Regions from separate parts of the Nocardiopsis sp. NPDC058631 genome, predicted to be linked through region 2. Evidence: riboswitches for the same ligand, from Rfam matches in the RefSeq annotation. Region 2 holds a riboswitch; the other holds the start of a gene.
The links. A riboswitch is a leader RNA that binds a small molecule or an ion and turns the genes downstream of it on or off. The one in region 2 is predicted to bind S-adenosylmethionine.
Positions count from the first base shown of each region.

Region 1: linked by a shared signal. The riboswitch ahead of thrC (threonine synthase) and the one ahead of ACFWTE_RS18845 (aminotransferase class V-fold PLP-dependent enzyme) in region 2 are both predicted to bind S-adenosylmethionine.

Region 1 is NZ_JBHXQY010000012.1:28,090-35,371, reverse strand. It holds gene groL (chaperonin GroEL) at 1-1,344, opposite strand, end outside; gene ACFWTE_RS06615 (hypothetical protein) at 1,646-1,789, opposite strand; gene ACFWTE_RS06610 (ubiquitin-like small modifier protein 1) at 1,873-2,151, opposite strand; gene thrC (threonine synthase) at 2,232-3,491, opposite strand; SAM riboswitch class I at 3,505-3,646, opposite strand; gene ACFWTE_RS06600 (trehalose-6-phosphate synthase) at 3,950-5,386, shown strand; gene ACFWTE_RS06595 (GrpB family protein) at 5,481-6,083, opposite strand; gene ACFWTE_RS06590 (S8 family serine peptidase) at 6,346-7,282, opposite strand, start outside.
Region 2 is NZ_JBHXQY010000056.1:22,724-30,005, forward strand. It holds gene ACFWTE_RS18835 (FtsX-like permease family protein) at 1-306, opposite strand, end outside; gene ACFWTE_RS18840 (ABC transporter ATP-binding protein) at 303-1,109, opposite strand; gene ACFWTE_RS18845 (aminotransferase class V-fold PLP-dependent enzyme) at 1,335-2,714, opposite strand; SAM riboswitch class IV at 2,775-2,889, opposite strand; gene ACFWTE_RS18850 (DUF3870 domain-containing protein) at 3,208-3,591, shown strand; gene ACFWTE_RS18855 (CaiB/BaiF CoA transferase family protein) at 3,600-4,907, shown strand; gene ACFWTE_RS18860 (acyl-CoA dehydrogenase family protein) at 4,982-6,172, shown strand; gene ACFWTE_RS18865 (nitroreductase/quinone reductase family protein) at 6,300-6,767, shown strand; gene ACFWTE_RS18870 (RelA/SpoT family protein) at 7,147-7,282, opposite strand, start outside.

The DNA of each region.
Region 1 (7,282 bases), on a different contig from region 2:
CTCCGCGATGGCGCGACGGACGATGTCGGCGCCGATGGCCTCGTCACCGTCCAGGTCGAGCTTCGCGAACGCGGGGACGCTGGCCTGCAGCAGCGCGACGCCACCGCCGGGCAGGATGCCCTCCTCGACCGCGGCCTTGGCGTTGCGGACGGCGTCCTCGATGCGGTGCTTGCGCTCCTTGAGCTCCACCTCGGTCGCGGCACCGGCCTTGATGACGGCCACGCCGCCGGCCAGGCGGGCGAGACGCTCCTGGAGCTTCTCGCGGTCGTAGTCGGAGTCGGTGCGCTCGATCTCGTTGCGGATCTCGTTCACGCGACCGGCGATCGCGGTGGCGTCACCGGAACCGTCCACGATGGTGGTCTCGTCCTTGGTGACGACGACCTTGCGGGCACGGCCGAGCATGTCGAGCTCGGTGTTCTCCAGCTTGAGGCCGACCTCCTCGGTGACGACCTGGCCGCCGGTCAGCACGGCGATGTCGCCGAGCTGGGCCTTGCGGCGGTCACCGAAGCCCGGAGCCTTGACGGCGACGGACTTGAAGGTGCCGCGGATCTTGTTGACGATCAGCGTCTGGAGGGCGCCGCCCTCCAGGTCCTCGGCGATGACGACGAGCGGGCGACCGGCCTGGAGGACCTTCTCCACGACGGGCAGGAACTCGTTGTTGTTCGAGATCTTGGAGTTGACGATGAGGATGTAGGGGTCCTCAAGGACCGTCTCCATGCGCTCAAGGTCGGTGGCGAAGTAGGGCGAGATGTAGCCCTTGTCGAAGCGCATGCCCTCGGCGAGCTCCAGCTCAAGCCCGAAGGTCTGCCCCTCCTCGACGGTGATGACGCCTTCCTTGCCGACCTTGTCCATCGCCTCGGCGATGGTCTCGCCGATCTGGGGGTCGCCGGCGGAGATCGAGGCGGTGGAGGCGATCTGCTCCTTGGTCTCGATGTCCTTGGAGAGGTTGCCGAGCTCCTCGTTGATGCGAGCGACGGCGGCCTCGATGCCGCGCTTGAGGCTGATCGGGTTGGCGCCGGCGGCTACGTTGCGCAGCCCCTCGCGGACGAGGGCCTGGGCGAGCACGGTGGCGGTGGTGGTGCCGTCACCCGCGACGTCGTCCGTCTTCTTGGCCACCTCCTTGACCAGCTCGGCCCCGATCTTCTCCCACGGGTCTTCGAGCTCGATCTCCTTGGCGATGGAGACACCGTCGTTGGTGATCGTGGGGGCGCCCCACTTCTTCTCCAGAACGACGTTGCGACCCTTCGGGCCGAGCGTGACCTTGACGGCGTCCGCGAGCTGGTTCATACCGCGCTCGAGGCCGCGACGGGCCTCCTCGTCGAACGCGATCAATTTGGCTGCCATTGAGTTCTTGTCCTCCCGTGACCGGGCTGATACGCGATGGGACGAGGCATGCGCCCGCGACGGACGACCGGAGCGCACCGACAACCCTGCTGTCGGTTGCCACGGTCTCGCAGCCTCGATCCGGTTAGCACTCTAGGAAGACGAGTGCTAACCAGATCCCTTTTTAGCACTCGGCCATGGAGAGTGCAAACGATGTGGTCACGATTTCCCCTCCTCCCATAGCAGCCCCTACCTGCACATACAACCCATGGTGAGCTGTTTTCCGCGCTCAGCGGACAGACGCCGCCACCCTTCGTGCCTGCTAGGGCCGTGTTCTGCGGATACCGCCCGTCGCGCAGCAGGGTGAGTACTCGCCGAACACGCCCCCGGACGGGCCGAACCCCAGCGGGACGTCGGTCGCGTACAGCGGGTGGAGGATGCCGGGACGCGGCGAGGGGGCGGCCACGGCCTTCCCGCGTCTCGCGGAAATGACGGGCCGCCCCCTCGCGGGCGGTGCGGGCCGGCGCCGGTCGGCGCGCGGCGAACCGGTCAGCAGCCCCCGGCGACCGCCGGGATGATCGAGACCTTGGCGCCGTCGGCGATCTCGGTCTGGAGGCCCTTCTCGAAGCGCACGTCCTCGTCGCCGACGTACACGTTGACGAAGCGGCGCACCTTGCCGTCCTCGCCGAGGATGCGGGCGCGGATGCCCGGGTAGTTGGCCTCCAGGTCGTCGAGGAGTTCGGCGAGGGTGGCGCCCTTCGCCTCGACCTCGGAGGCGTCGTCGGTGTAGGTGCGCAGGATGGTGGGGACGCGGACGCTGGCGCTCATGGCGGAGTTCTTCCTTCTGCTGTGGGGCGGAGGGCCGGCGGGCGGCCCTCCGGGGTGGCCGGAGGTTTCCGGGACGGCGGTCAGACCAGGCCCGCGTCGGTGAAGGCGCTCAGGGACGGCTTGATCGTGGCGGTCACACCGGCGTCCACCGCGTTGAGGGTCTTGAGCCCGTCACCGGTGTTGAGCACGACCGTCTGGGCCTTGGGGTCGAGCCTGCCCTCGCGCACCAGCTTGCGGAGCACACCCGTGGTGACGCCGCCCGCCGTCTCGGCGAAGACGCCCTCGGTGCGGGCGAGGAGCTTGATGGCGTCGACGATCTCGTCGTCGTTCACGTGCTCCACGGAGCCGCCCGTGCGCTGGGCGATGTCGAGCACGTACGGCCCGTCCGCCGGGTTGCCGATGGCCAGCGACTTGGCGATGGTGTCGGGCTTGACCGGCTGGATGACGTCGATGCCCTTCTCCCAGGCCTGCGCGACCGGGGAGCACCCCGTGGCCTGGGCGCCGAAGATCCGGTACGGGCTGTCCTCGACCAGGCCGAGCTTGATCAGCTCCTGGAAGCCCTTGTCGATCTTGGTGAGCTGGGACCCGGAGGCGATCGGGATGACGATCTGTTCCGGCAGCCGCCAGCCGAGCTGCTCGGCGATCTCGTAGGCCAGCGTCTTGGAGCCCTCGCCGTAGTAGGGGCGCAGGTTGACGTTGACGAACCCCCAGCCCTCGCCGACCGGGTCGCCGATCAGCTCGGAGCAGAAGCGGTTGACGTCGTCGTAGTTGCCGTCGATGGCGACGACCTTGCCGCCGTAGACGGCGGCCATGACGACCTTGGCCTCCTCCAGCCCCGCGGGGATGAACACGCAGGACTCGAACCCGGCTCGCGCGGCGGCGGCGCCGACCGCACCGGCCAGGTTGCCCGTGGAGGAGCAGGACAGGGTGGTGAAGCCGAAGGTGCGGGCCGCCTCGACGGCGATCGCGACCACGCGGTCCTTGAAGGAGTGCGTGGGGTTGCCGGAGTCGTCCTTGACGTACAGGGAGTCGATGCCCAGCTCGGCGGCGAGGCGGTCGGCCTTCACCAGCGGTGTCAGGCCGGGGGCCATGTTGGGCAGCTCGGCGACGTGGGCCGGGACCGGCAGGAGGGAGCGGTAGCGCCAGATGTTGTTGGGGCCGCTCTCGATGTCGGCCCGGGTGACGTTCCCGAACTCGTAGGCCACCTCTAGGGGGCCGAAACAGAACTCGCAGGCGAACTGGGGCGTGAGCTCGTAGCGCCGGCCGCATTCGCGACAGGAGAGCGCGGTTCCGGGGCCGAAGGCGCGGACGGAGGTGGGTTCGGTGGCGGTCATCGCCATAGCGAGGCGTCTCCCCTCATCTTTCCTGGCGGACACCTTGTCCCCAGGCCGGAGTTGGCACCTGCCCCAGCCGCCTCACGGGTTCGTGAGTAGTGCGCGCTGAGATGGTTGCCGGGGCTTCGCAGGGCCGGTCCCTCCACCCCTCTGGATGAGCAATATGAAGTTGTGGGCGGTCCTGTCGGATCCGCACCGTCACTGTAACGGACGCGTTGACCGGTTTTCCACGGCTGGTGATCCGGGTAACACGATCTCGCTCACATGCTGAGACGCCACCGGTCAGCGCGCCCGGTGTGCACGTGCTCCGTTTCGGGGCGGTGACGCCCCGCGTCGTCGGCCCCGGACGGGTTTGGGGCGGCTGCCGACCGGCGAGACATAAGATGCGTCCCGCTTCCGCGTGGGCTCCGCCCCACCGCCGACGGCAGCGACCGCCCCATCCGCAGCTTCGAGAGGACGACCACGTGGACAAGGCACAGATCCTCATTGCCTCCAACAGGGGACCAGTGTCCTTCTCGACCGCCGAGGACGGTTCCCTGGAACAACGCCGGGGCGGGGGCGGGCTCGTGTCCGGGATGATCTCCGTGGCCACGGAGATCGACAGCATCTGGGTGTGCGCCGCCCTGTCCGACGCCGACAGGCGGGCGGCGGCGGAGGCCCCGGAGTCCCGGCTGGACCTGGCGTACGACCTCGACGGCATGCGGGTCCACATGCTGGACATCCCGGAGCGGACCTTCCAGGGGGCCTACACCGGGGTCGCCAACTCGACCCTGTGGTTCGTGCAGCACATGCTGTACGACATCCCGAACAAGCCGTCCTTCGGTTCGGAGTTCCGGCGGCTGTGGGAGGACTACACCGCCTACAACAACGCGTTCGCCGAGGCCCTGGTGGCCGGCGCCGCCGACAACGCCCGCGTGGCCGTGCAGGACTACCACCTGGCGCTGGTGCCGCGCATCCTGCGCGCCCGCCGCCCCGACCTGCGTATCGCGCACTTCTCGCACACGCCGTGGGCGCCGCCGGAGTACTTCCGGATGCTGCCCGACCAGGTCGCCCGCGACCTGCTGGAGGGCATGCTCGGTGCGGATCGGCTGGGCTTCCTGAGTCCCCGCTGGGCGGACGCGTTCCTGCGCTGCTGCGCCGAGATCCTGCGCGCGGAGGTGGACTTCACGCAGAGGACCGTCGAGTACGGCGGCAGGCTCATCGCGGTGGGCGTGCACGCGCTCGGGGCGGACGAGGAGGGGCTGCGCGAGAGCGCCGCCGAGCCGGCCGTGGCCGTGCGCCGCAGGACCCTGGAGGAGACGGTCGGCGACACGCGGCTCATCGTGCGGGTGGACCGCACCGAGCTGTCCAAGAACATCGTGCGCGGCCTGGAGGCGTACCGGGAGCTGCTGACCGCCCATCCGGAGTGGCGGGGCCGGGTGACGCACCTGGCGTTCGCCTACCCGAGCCGGGGCGACGTGCCCGAGTACCGCGAGTACACCGACTCGGTGCTGCGGACCGCCGAGGAGATCAACGAGGAGTTCGCGACCCCCGGGTGGACGCCGCTGGTGCTGGAGGTCAACGACGACTACCCGCGTTCGCTGGCGTCGTTCCAGCTGGCCGACGTCCTGTTGGTCAACCCGACCCGGGACGGCATGAACCTGGTGGCCAAGGAGGGGCCGGTGCTGTCGGAGCGCGACTCGGTGCTGGTGCTCTCCCGCGAGGCGGGCGCCGCCGACGAGCTGGGACGGCACGCGCTGCTGGTCAACCCCTACGACACCCTGGAGACGGCGGAGGCGCTGCACCAAGCCCTGTCGATGCCGGAGGACGAGCGCAGGAAGCGGCGGGAGGGGCTGGCCGAGGCGGCTGTCGCCCTGCCTCCGCGCCGGTGGTTCCAGGACCAGCTGCGCTCCCTGGGCTGAGCGCGGCGGGTCGGGGCGGGCGCCGGGACCCGGCCCCCGGGAGGGGCCGGGGGTGTTCCTCGCGGCGGGGGCGCCCCGCACCGCGTCACGCGGGTCAGCTGCCCGAGAGCGCCGTCCGCCGGGCCTGTGCCTCGGCGAGGATCTGCTTCACGACGGCGGTCTTGGCGTCGGCGTAGTCCTGGATGCGGCTCCAGGTGCGTTCGGCCAGTTCGCGTTTGACCGCGGTGTAGCGTTCGCGCGCGTCGGCGTCGGCGATGAGGTGGTCGCGGAAGAGGCGCATCCGCTCCACCTCCGCGCATCCCTCACCGAACACGTGCAGGTTGAGGTTGATGTCCGGGCCCTTGAGGACCCTGTGCTCGTACCAGTCGGGCTCCCTGATCACCAGGGAGTACCCGGCGGCCTCCAGGTCGGACAGGTAGGCGGACTCGTCCGCGGGGTCGGCGACGACCAGCAGCAGGTCGACGCACGGCTTCGCGGCCATGTCGGGGACGGCGGTGGAACCGACGTGTTCGAAGAGGAGGACGCGGTCACCGAGGGCGGCGCGCACCTTCGCCGACTCGCGTTTGAAGAGGTAGGGCCATTTGGCGTCGTACTCAGAGATGTGGACACGGCCGTTGACGAGGTTGCGGGACTCGGGTGAGGACCCGACCCGCGGAGCACCTCGTGAGGGCAACGGCGATGCTTCAAGGGGTGACATTCTCCAAAGCCTTGTCCCCTCGCGTGCCCGCGTCAAGAGCGTCCGGGCGTGCTTACATATGCACGCGCAGACGTTACATCACAGGCTGTGTGACCTGGGTGACGACCCGCAACACTTCCCACCCCGAGGGCTCACGAAGAGCTCTCCCGGAGGGTGCCCTCCGAGGGGGTCGTGGGGTTCCCGCGGGATTCGGGCCGCCGGTAGGGAGCGTTTCGGGGCGCCGAGTGGTCGTCGGCGCCCCGGGGACGGGCGCAGGGGCCGGTCAGTTGCCGCGCGTCTTGCGGCGGCGACCGCCCCTCTGCTTGCGGCGGCCGTTGGACGGGGCCTCGGCGGCGCGCTCGGCGGCGATCTGCGCGTCCTCCTCGCGGCGCTCGGCCTTCACCCCGTAGGGGTCGGCGGTGGAGCGGCGGAGCCACACGACCAGCAGGAGGACCCCGAGGACGAGGACGGCGCCGACCGTGAGGAACCACGCCCAGACGGGCACGCCCTGCGACTGCTCCCCCTCGTTCACGAGGTCCTCGTCGATCAGCGGGATGTCCTGGGCGGTATCGGCCGCCTGCGCCTGCGCGGTGGGCAGGTGCAGGGCGGGCAGCCCGCCGGGGCCCTGCTGCGCGCCCTGGACCAGGGCCTCGCGGACCTGCTCGGGGCGCAGCTGCGGGTAGTCGGCGCGGAGCAGCGCGGCCGCACCGGCGGCCACGGCGGCCGCGTAGGGGGTACCGGTGACCTGGACCTGTCCCATGTCCGGTCCGGCGGTCTCCAGGTCGGCGCCGGGAGCGGTCAGCTCGACCCCTTCGGCGGCGGGCGAGCCCGGGATGAGGTCGCCGCCCTCGGTGGTTCCGGCGACCGTGAGCACGCTGGCGTCCTCGCCGCCCCCCGCCGGGCCGACGACCAGCGCGCCGTTCTGGACGGCCTCCCGGGTGGCGTCCGTCAGGTCGACGGATCCGTCCGTCTCCGGCAGCAGGATGACCTGGGCTCCCTCGTTCGCCGCGAAACGGACGGCGTCGTCCAGCTCGTCCTGGGTGGGAAGCACGAGGAGGGTGGAGGCGGGCGCGACCCCGAGCACGCCGCCGTCGGCGTCCATGCCGTGGCCGTGTCCCCCGACCAGGGCCGCCGCTCCGCTGCCGGTCTCGGGGTCGCCGCCCTCCCCGAACTGCGTGTCGACCGTGAGGTTGTCCACCAGGTCGGGGTGGTCCTCGTAG
Region 2 (7,282 bases):
TTCGGGAAGGGCGATGTCGAGGTCCTCCGGCACGTCCAGGTTCTGGGGCGCCGCGACCACGACGTCCGTGCCCGCGAGGCGGTCGGCCGGGACGACGGAGCGGACGCCGGTGTCGGCGACGACCCCGCCGACCGTGACGAGTGCGGAGCCCCCCAGGACCGCGACGGCGACGGCGGCAAGGGAGGCGGCGCGGCCCCGGGCCAGCTTCAGGGACAGGGGCCGGCTGCTCCCGCGGCGCGGGGCCGGGCCGGGGCGGGGCCCGGTGTCCGGGTGCGCGACGGGCGCTGCGGGTGCGGTGGCGCTCATCGGCCCGTCCCCAGGGAGGCGAGGCGGCCGGCGAGGTCCGCGGCGGCGGGTGCGTGCAGGAGGTCCACGACGCGGCCCGAGGCCATGACGGCCGTGTCGTGGGCGCGGGCCGCGGCGGCGGGGTCGTGGGTGACCATGACGACGGTCTGTCCCAGGTCGTCCACGATCTCCCGGAGCAGGGACAGCGTCTGGTCGGCGGTGGCTCCGTCGAGGGCGCCGGTGGGCTCGTCCGCGAAGACGATGTCCGGCCGGGCGGCGAGCGCGCGCACGATGGCGACCCGCTGCTGCTGCCCCCCGGACAGCTCAGGGGGCCGGTGTCCCAGGCGGTCGGCCACGCCCACCCGTCGGACGAGTTCGTCGACCCAGGCGGCGTCCGGCCGTACCCCGGCCAGGCGCAGGGGAAGGGTGATGTTGTCCTCCGCGGTGAGGGTGGGGACCAGGTTGTAGGACTGGAAGACGAACCCCACGTGGTCGCGGCGGAAGACGGTCAGGTCCGGTTCCCGGAGCCCGCTGATGTCCTTCCCGCCGATCTCGACGGTGCCGGAGGTGACGCGGTCCAGGCCGGAGGCGCAGTTGAGCAGGGTGCTCTTGCCGGAGCCCGAGGGCCCCATCACGGCGAGGAAGGTTCCTCTGGGGACGCTGAGGGAGACCCCGTCCAGGGCGGACACGTGGCCGTCACCGTCGGTGTAGGTGCGGTGGACCGCGGTGAGGGCGACCGCGGCGGCGGGACCGCGTGGGGTTCCCGCGGCGGGGGGCCGACCGGCCGAAGCGGTGCTCGTGGGGGTGCGGAAAGGTGCGGGCATGGCGAATCCTCGCGGGTGAGCGTCAGGGAACGACGTGGCCTCCCGTCGGGCCGTCCACGTCCCTGCCGACACTACGGAGCGCGATCCCGGCGAACCATGCTGTGGGCTGTTCGATGGAAGCTACAGCCAGCACCACCATCCCGGGCCCCGGCCGGTCCCCGGCGCAGCGCGCCCCGGTGACCGGTGCGGTCACCGGGGCGTCCGCCGGCGGGTGCCCTCCCCGGGTCAGAGCACGTTGCGCGGGTCCGGGACCGGGGCCAGGCGGCCGTCGCAGTCCGCGTACTCCCAGCCCGGCCCGTGGGCGACCAGGTCGGCGACCGCGCCGACGAGCCGGTCCACGTGCTCCACGGTGGTGCCCACTCCCAGACTCGCCCGCACGGCCTGGGTGTGGCCTTCCGGCAGCAGGTGCCGGGTGAGCGGGTGGGCGCAGAACAGGCCGTCCCTCACCCCGATGCCGTGCTCGGCGGACAGGGCGGCGGCCAGCAGGTCGGCGGGCAACCCGTCCACCGTGAACGAGACGATGCCGACCCTGGGGTGTTCGTCGCCCCACAGGGTCAGCTCGGTGACGCCCCCGATGCCGGCCAGCCCGGCGCGCAGCCGCTCAAGCAGCGCGGACTCGCGGATGTGCAGGAGTTCCTGTGTGGCCGGTGTGAGGGTGTCGCAGGCGGCGGCCAGCGCCACGGCGCCGAGAACGTTGGGGCTGCCCGCCTCGTGCCGCGCGGGGAGGTCGTTCCACACCACGTCGTGCTCGGTGACCAGTCGGGTGGCCCCGCCACCGGACAGGTACGGGGTGGCCTCGCGCAGCCAGTCGGCGCGTCCGGCCAGCACCCCCGAGCCGAAGGGCGCGTAGAGCTTGTGCGCGGACAGCGCCACGTAGTCGGCGCCGGTCGCCTCCAGGCTGAACGGCAGGTGCGGCACGTACTGGGCGGCGTCCACGACCACGCGGGCGCCCTCGGCGTGCGCGGCGGCCACCAGCTCCGTCACCGGCCAGATCTCACCGGTGACGTTGGACGCGGCGGTCACGCACAGGAGCCTGGGGCCCTCGGGGGCCTCCCGCAGAGCTGTGCGGGCCGCCTCGACGGCCGCCTCGGCGGTGGGGGGCAGCGGCAGACGGACCACGGTCCCGGCGCTGGCGGCGGGGTGCTCCCAGGGCAGGAGCGCGGCGTGGTGCTCGGTCTCGAACACGACCACCGTGCAGCCCTCGGGCACCGAGCGGGCCAGGAGGTTGAGGGCGTCGGTGGTGCCGCGCACGAACACCACCGCGTCCGCGGGTTCGGAGCGGGCGCCGAGGAACCGGGCGACGCTGCGCCGGGCCCGCTCGTAGGCGTCGGTGCTCACCTGCGAGTGGTGGCCCGCGCCCCGGTGCACGCTCGCGTAGTAGGGCAGCGCGTCGGACAGGGCGTCCGCGACCGGGGACAGGCAGGGGGCGCTGGCGGCGTAGTCGAAGTTCGCGTACTCGACGCGCTCGCCGGTGACCAGGGGGACGCCCTCGTCCGAGGCGACGACCGTGCACTCGGCGGTGTCGTCGGAAGGGCGGCCCGAGGGGCCGGCCGTAGCGGCGGAACGGAACGAACGCGCGGTGTGGATGGGGCTGACAACGGTCATGAAGCACCTCTTCTGTGGGTCGTGGGACCCACAGGAGTGCCGTCACGGCTACGCCACAGGGGTCCGCGCTTGTCTGACACGGATGTGTCGGGACCTGGTCCTCACCCGGGGCACCCCACCGCGGAAGGAGGGTTGCCGACCAGCAAGCCGGGGCTGAACGCTGGTACTCGTGACCTGGGAGGCAGATTAACACACGCGCAGCGGGCGGACCAGCCGGACCCTTGTCCGGCCAGGAGCACGCACCGGCGGGCCCGCCGCGCGGCCGGGAGCGGCCACCGGTAGGGGAGGCCGGCCCGGCGCGGTACGGACGGTCGCCCCGGGAGTGCGCCGGGCGGTTCGGCCACGCCCCGCTTGACAGCCGCCGATCCGGTCGGGCCATACTTGGGGTGCCTGCCCTCACGCCGCCGGTGCCCGGTTTCCCCCGGCCACCCTCCAGGCGCGAGACTCCAGAGCGTTGGAGTTTTCGCATGCCCGCGAGCGAGAGGTGTGTCCGTTGCACGGCGACGACCGTATCCAGCAGGTTCTCCGCAACCCCAGGGTTGTCCTCATCTCCGGCTACGCCCGTCTTCCCGACTCGGTGGCGAGCCATTCCCAGTACCAGCGGCTCGGGGTGGTCCTGGCCGTGGACACCGTGGACGGCCGCATCGTCGCCGCGGACACCACCCTGCTCACCGACCTGGGCAAGGACTTCTTCCGCGCCCTGGTCGAGGGCGCCTCGGTCACCGAGGACATCGCCGAGCTGGTCCAACGGGTACAGACGCGGTACGCGGGCCAGTCCGGTGCCGCGCTGACCACGGCCCTGCGCCGCTGCCTGGAGTCCTACTACCAGCTGTGGGAGGGCGACCAGCTGCCCGGCGGCCCCGACGCCAAGGAGTGACACCCCTCGTGACCGACACCCCGTCCACCTCCGGACCCCGCGACGGCGCCCACGGGCCCGGCGCGGGCCCGGCCGCCCCGCTGCCCCTCGCGGGGGTACGCGTCGCCGACCTCTCCCGCGTGCTCGCGGGACCGTACGCGACCATGCTCCTCGCCGACATGGGAGCGGAGGTGGTCAAGGTCGAGCAGCCCGGACGCGGCGACGACACGCGCGCGTGGGGCCCGCCCTGGGCCGGCGCCGCCGACGGCGGGGACGGCCCCGGCGAGGCGGCGTACTTCCTGTCGGTGAACCGCAACAAGCGCAGCCTGGCCGTGGACCTGAAGGACCCCGACGGCCTGGCCGCCGTACAGGAGCTGTGCGCGTCCTCCGACGTGGTCGTCCAGAACTTCCGGCCCGGTGTGATCGACCGGCTCGGCCTCGGCTACGAGGCGGTGAGCGCGCTCAACCCGGCCGTCGTGTACTGCTCGGTGAGCGGCTTCGGCCCGGAGCACGAACCGGCCACCCGCCCCGGGTTCGACATCGTCGTGCAGGCCGAGAGCGGCCTGATGGCGACCACCGGCCCGGCCGACGGCCCGGCCAGCAAGGTGGGGGTCGCCCTCACCGACGTGCTGACCGGCCTCAACGCCGCCGTCGGGATCCTGGGTGCTCTGATGAGGGCCCGTGCGACCGGTCGCGGCGAGAACGTCAGTACGTCGCTGATCAACTCCACCCTGTCCGGTCTGGTCAACCTCACCCAGCAGGCACTCGTGACGGGGGCCGAACCGGCCCGCGTCGGCAACGCCCACACCACGATCGTCCCCTACCAGGTCTTCCCGACCGCCGACGCGGAGATCGTGGTCGCCGCCGGGAACGACGCCCTGTACCAGCGGCTGTGCCGGGCCGTCGACCGTCTCGACCTGGCCGAGGACCCGCGCTACGCCACCAACCCGGGGCGGGTGGCCCACCGGGACGAACTGGTGGGCGAGCTCTCCGGCGTCCTGCGCGCCGAACCGGCCGACCACTGGATGGACCTGCTGGTCGGGGCGGGCGTCCCGGTCGGGCGGGTCCGGGGCGTACTGGACGCGCTGCGCACCGCCGACGCCAACGGCGACGACGTCCTGCGCACCGTGGAGCACCCCACGGCCGGACTCCTCGAACAGGTCCGGGCGGGGTTCCGCCTGGAGAGCGCTCCCCCGCCGCTCACGGCACCGCCGCTGCTGGGACAGCACTCCCGCCAGATCCTCACCGAACTCGGCGTGGACGGGGCACGCGTGGACGCGATGGTCGCACGCGGCGCCGTCCAACAGCCCGACCCCGGGCCGCCGGCCGCGCGCTGACCCGACCGCCCGCGGCCCCCACATCCCGCACCGGGCCGCACCCGTCCGACCGCACCACGAAGGGACACCCACCCATGAGCGACTCCCGCAAGGCCGCCGCCCCGGACCCGCACGACTTCCTGGCCCTGGACGCCGAACTGTCCGACACCGAGCGGGACGTCCGCGACGCCGTGCGCGGCTTCGCCGGTCGCGAACTGCTGCCGAACGTGGCCGAGTGGTTCGACGCGGGCACCCTGCCGGACCCGCGCGGGCTGGCCAAGGCCTTCGGAGACCTGGGCCTCCTGGGCATGCACCTGGAGGGGTACGGCTGCGGCGGCTCCAGCGCCGTGGCCTACGGGCTGGCCTGCCGCGAGTTGGAGGCCGTCGACTCGGGCCTGCGCAGTTTCGTGTCCGTGCAGGGTTCGCTGGCCATGGCCGCCATCCACAAGTTCGGCTCCGAGGAGCACAGGACGACGTGGCTGCCGAGGATGGCGGCCGGCGACGCGATCGGCTGCTTCGGGCTGACCGAACCCGACTCCGGCTCCGACCCCGGCTCCATGCGCACCCGTGCCCGCCGGGACGGTTCGGACTGGGTGCTCGACGGCACCAAGATGTGGATCACCAACGGGTCGGTCGCCGACGTGGCCGTGGTGTGGGCCGCCACCGAGGACGGCGTCCGCGGGTTCGTGGTGCCCACCGGCACCCCCGGGTTCTCGGCCAACGTCATCCACAGGAAGCTGTCGCTGCGCGCGTCCATCACCTCCGAACTGGTCCTGGAGGGGGTGCGCCTGCCCGCCGACGCGCTGCTCCCCGCGTCGAAGGGCCTGGGGTCGCCCCTGTCCTGTCTGAACGAGGCCCGCTACGGCATCGTGTGGGGTGTCGTCGGCGCCGCGCGCGCCTGCTACGAGGCGGCCCGGGAGTACGCGATGACCCGCGAGCAGTTCGGACAGCCCATCGGCGGGTTCCAGCTCACCCAGCGCAAGCTCGCCGACATGGTCGTGGACGTCAACCACGCGGGTATGACGGCGCTCCGGATCGGCCGGTTGAAGGACGAGGGGGACTGCCACCACAACCACGTGAGCTTCGGCAAGTTCGCGAACGTGGCGGCGGCCCAGCGGGTGGCGCGCACCGCCCGCGGCGTCCACGGTGCGAACGGCATCACCCTGGAGTACCCGGTGATGCGTCACATGGTGAACCTGGAGACGGTCGCCACCTACGAGGGCACCGAGGAGATCCACGCGCTCAGCATCGGGCAGGCTGTGACCGGGATCTCCGCGTTCCGTTGAGGGGCGCCGAGGCTGCCGGACGGGGAGGGCGCTACGGCCGCGGAACCGCGGTCGCGGCCCTCCACCGGTGTCGTCGACCGCCCGGACCCACCACAATGGGGAGCATCCGACCGAGGGAGTTGCCGAGATGGTGAACGAACCGACGAAGCGGTTCGAGATGACGCGGGTACGGCGGGTCGCCAACGCCTTCGTCAGCGGCCTGGTCAAGTACGGCCTGGGTACGCCCGCCACCCACCTGCTGACCACGCGCGGGCGCAAGTCGGGCTTCCTGCGCAGCGTCCCGCTCGACGTGCTGGACAGCGAACGGGGCAGGTTCCTGGTCTCCCCGTACGGTGAGGTCGACTGGGTGCGCAACCTCCGCAAGGACGGGTTCGCGACCCTGCGGCAGGGGGGCTGGATCGAGCTGGTGAGCGTGCGTGAAATCGGGGCCGAGGAGGCCGGTCCCCTGCTCAGGGAGTACGTCAACCACCCGCGGGCCGCCGTGGTGGGACCGTACTTCGAAGCGCCTCCGGACGCCCCGGACGAGGCGTTCGCCGCCGAGGCCGACCGGCACCCGGTCTTCGAGATCGTGCGTTCCACCACGATCCGGATCTGACACCGGACGACGGAGAAGGAGGAGGCCCCGCCCGCCCCGCGAGGGAACGGCCGGGGCCTCCTCGCGGTCGGTGCCGGTCTCCGGCTCCGCGGGCGGGCGGCCCTGGAGGACGCGGCCCGATGTGCGAGGTTCGGCCCGGTGGTGCTTCACGAGCGCAGAGGCGCAGCGAGAGGCGGCCCGGTGGACACGAGCCCGCAAGAACGCACAGGACACGACCTCGTTGCACTGGCCAGAAACGTTGCAGGAATGACGTGATGGGCTCTGACCTCGATGATCTGGAGGTCAGGCGGCAGGCCGAGGAGGTCGATCAGCCTGCCGCGTGACATAGAAGCGTCACGGCGGCGGACAGGCGGGTCCGCGGACCCTGCCGGCCACCAACCTAGTTGCGGACCCTGTAGACGTCGTAGACGCCGTCCACGCCGCGGACGGCGCGGAGCACGCTGCCCAGGTGGGCCGGGTCCGCCATCTCGAAGGTGAACCGGCTCTGGGCGACCCGGTCCCGGCTGGTCTGGACG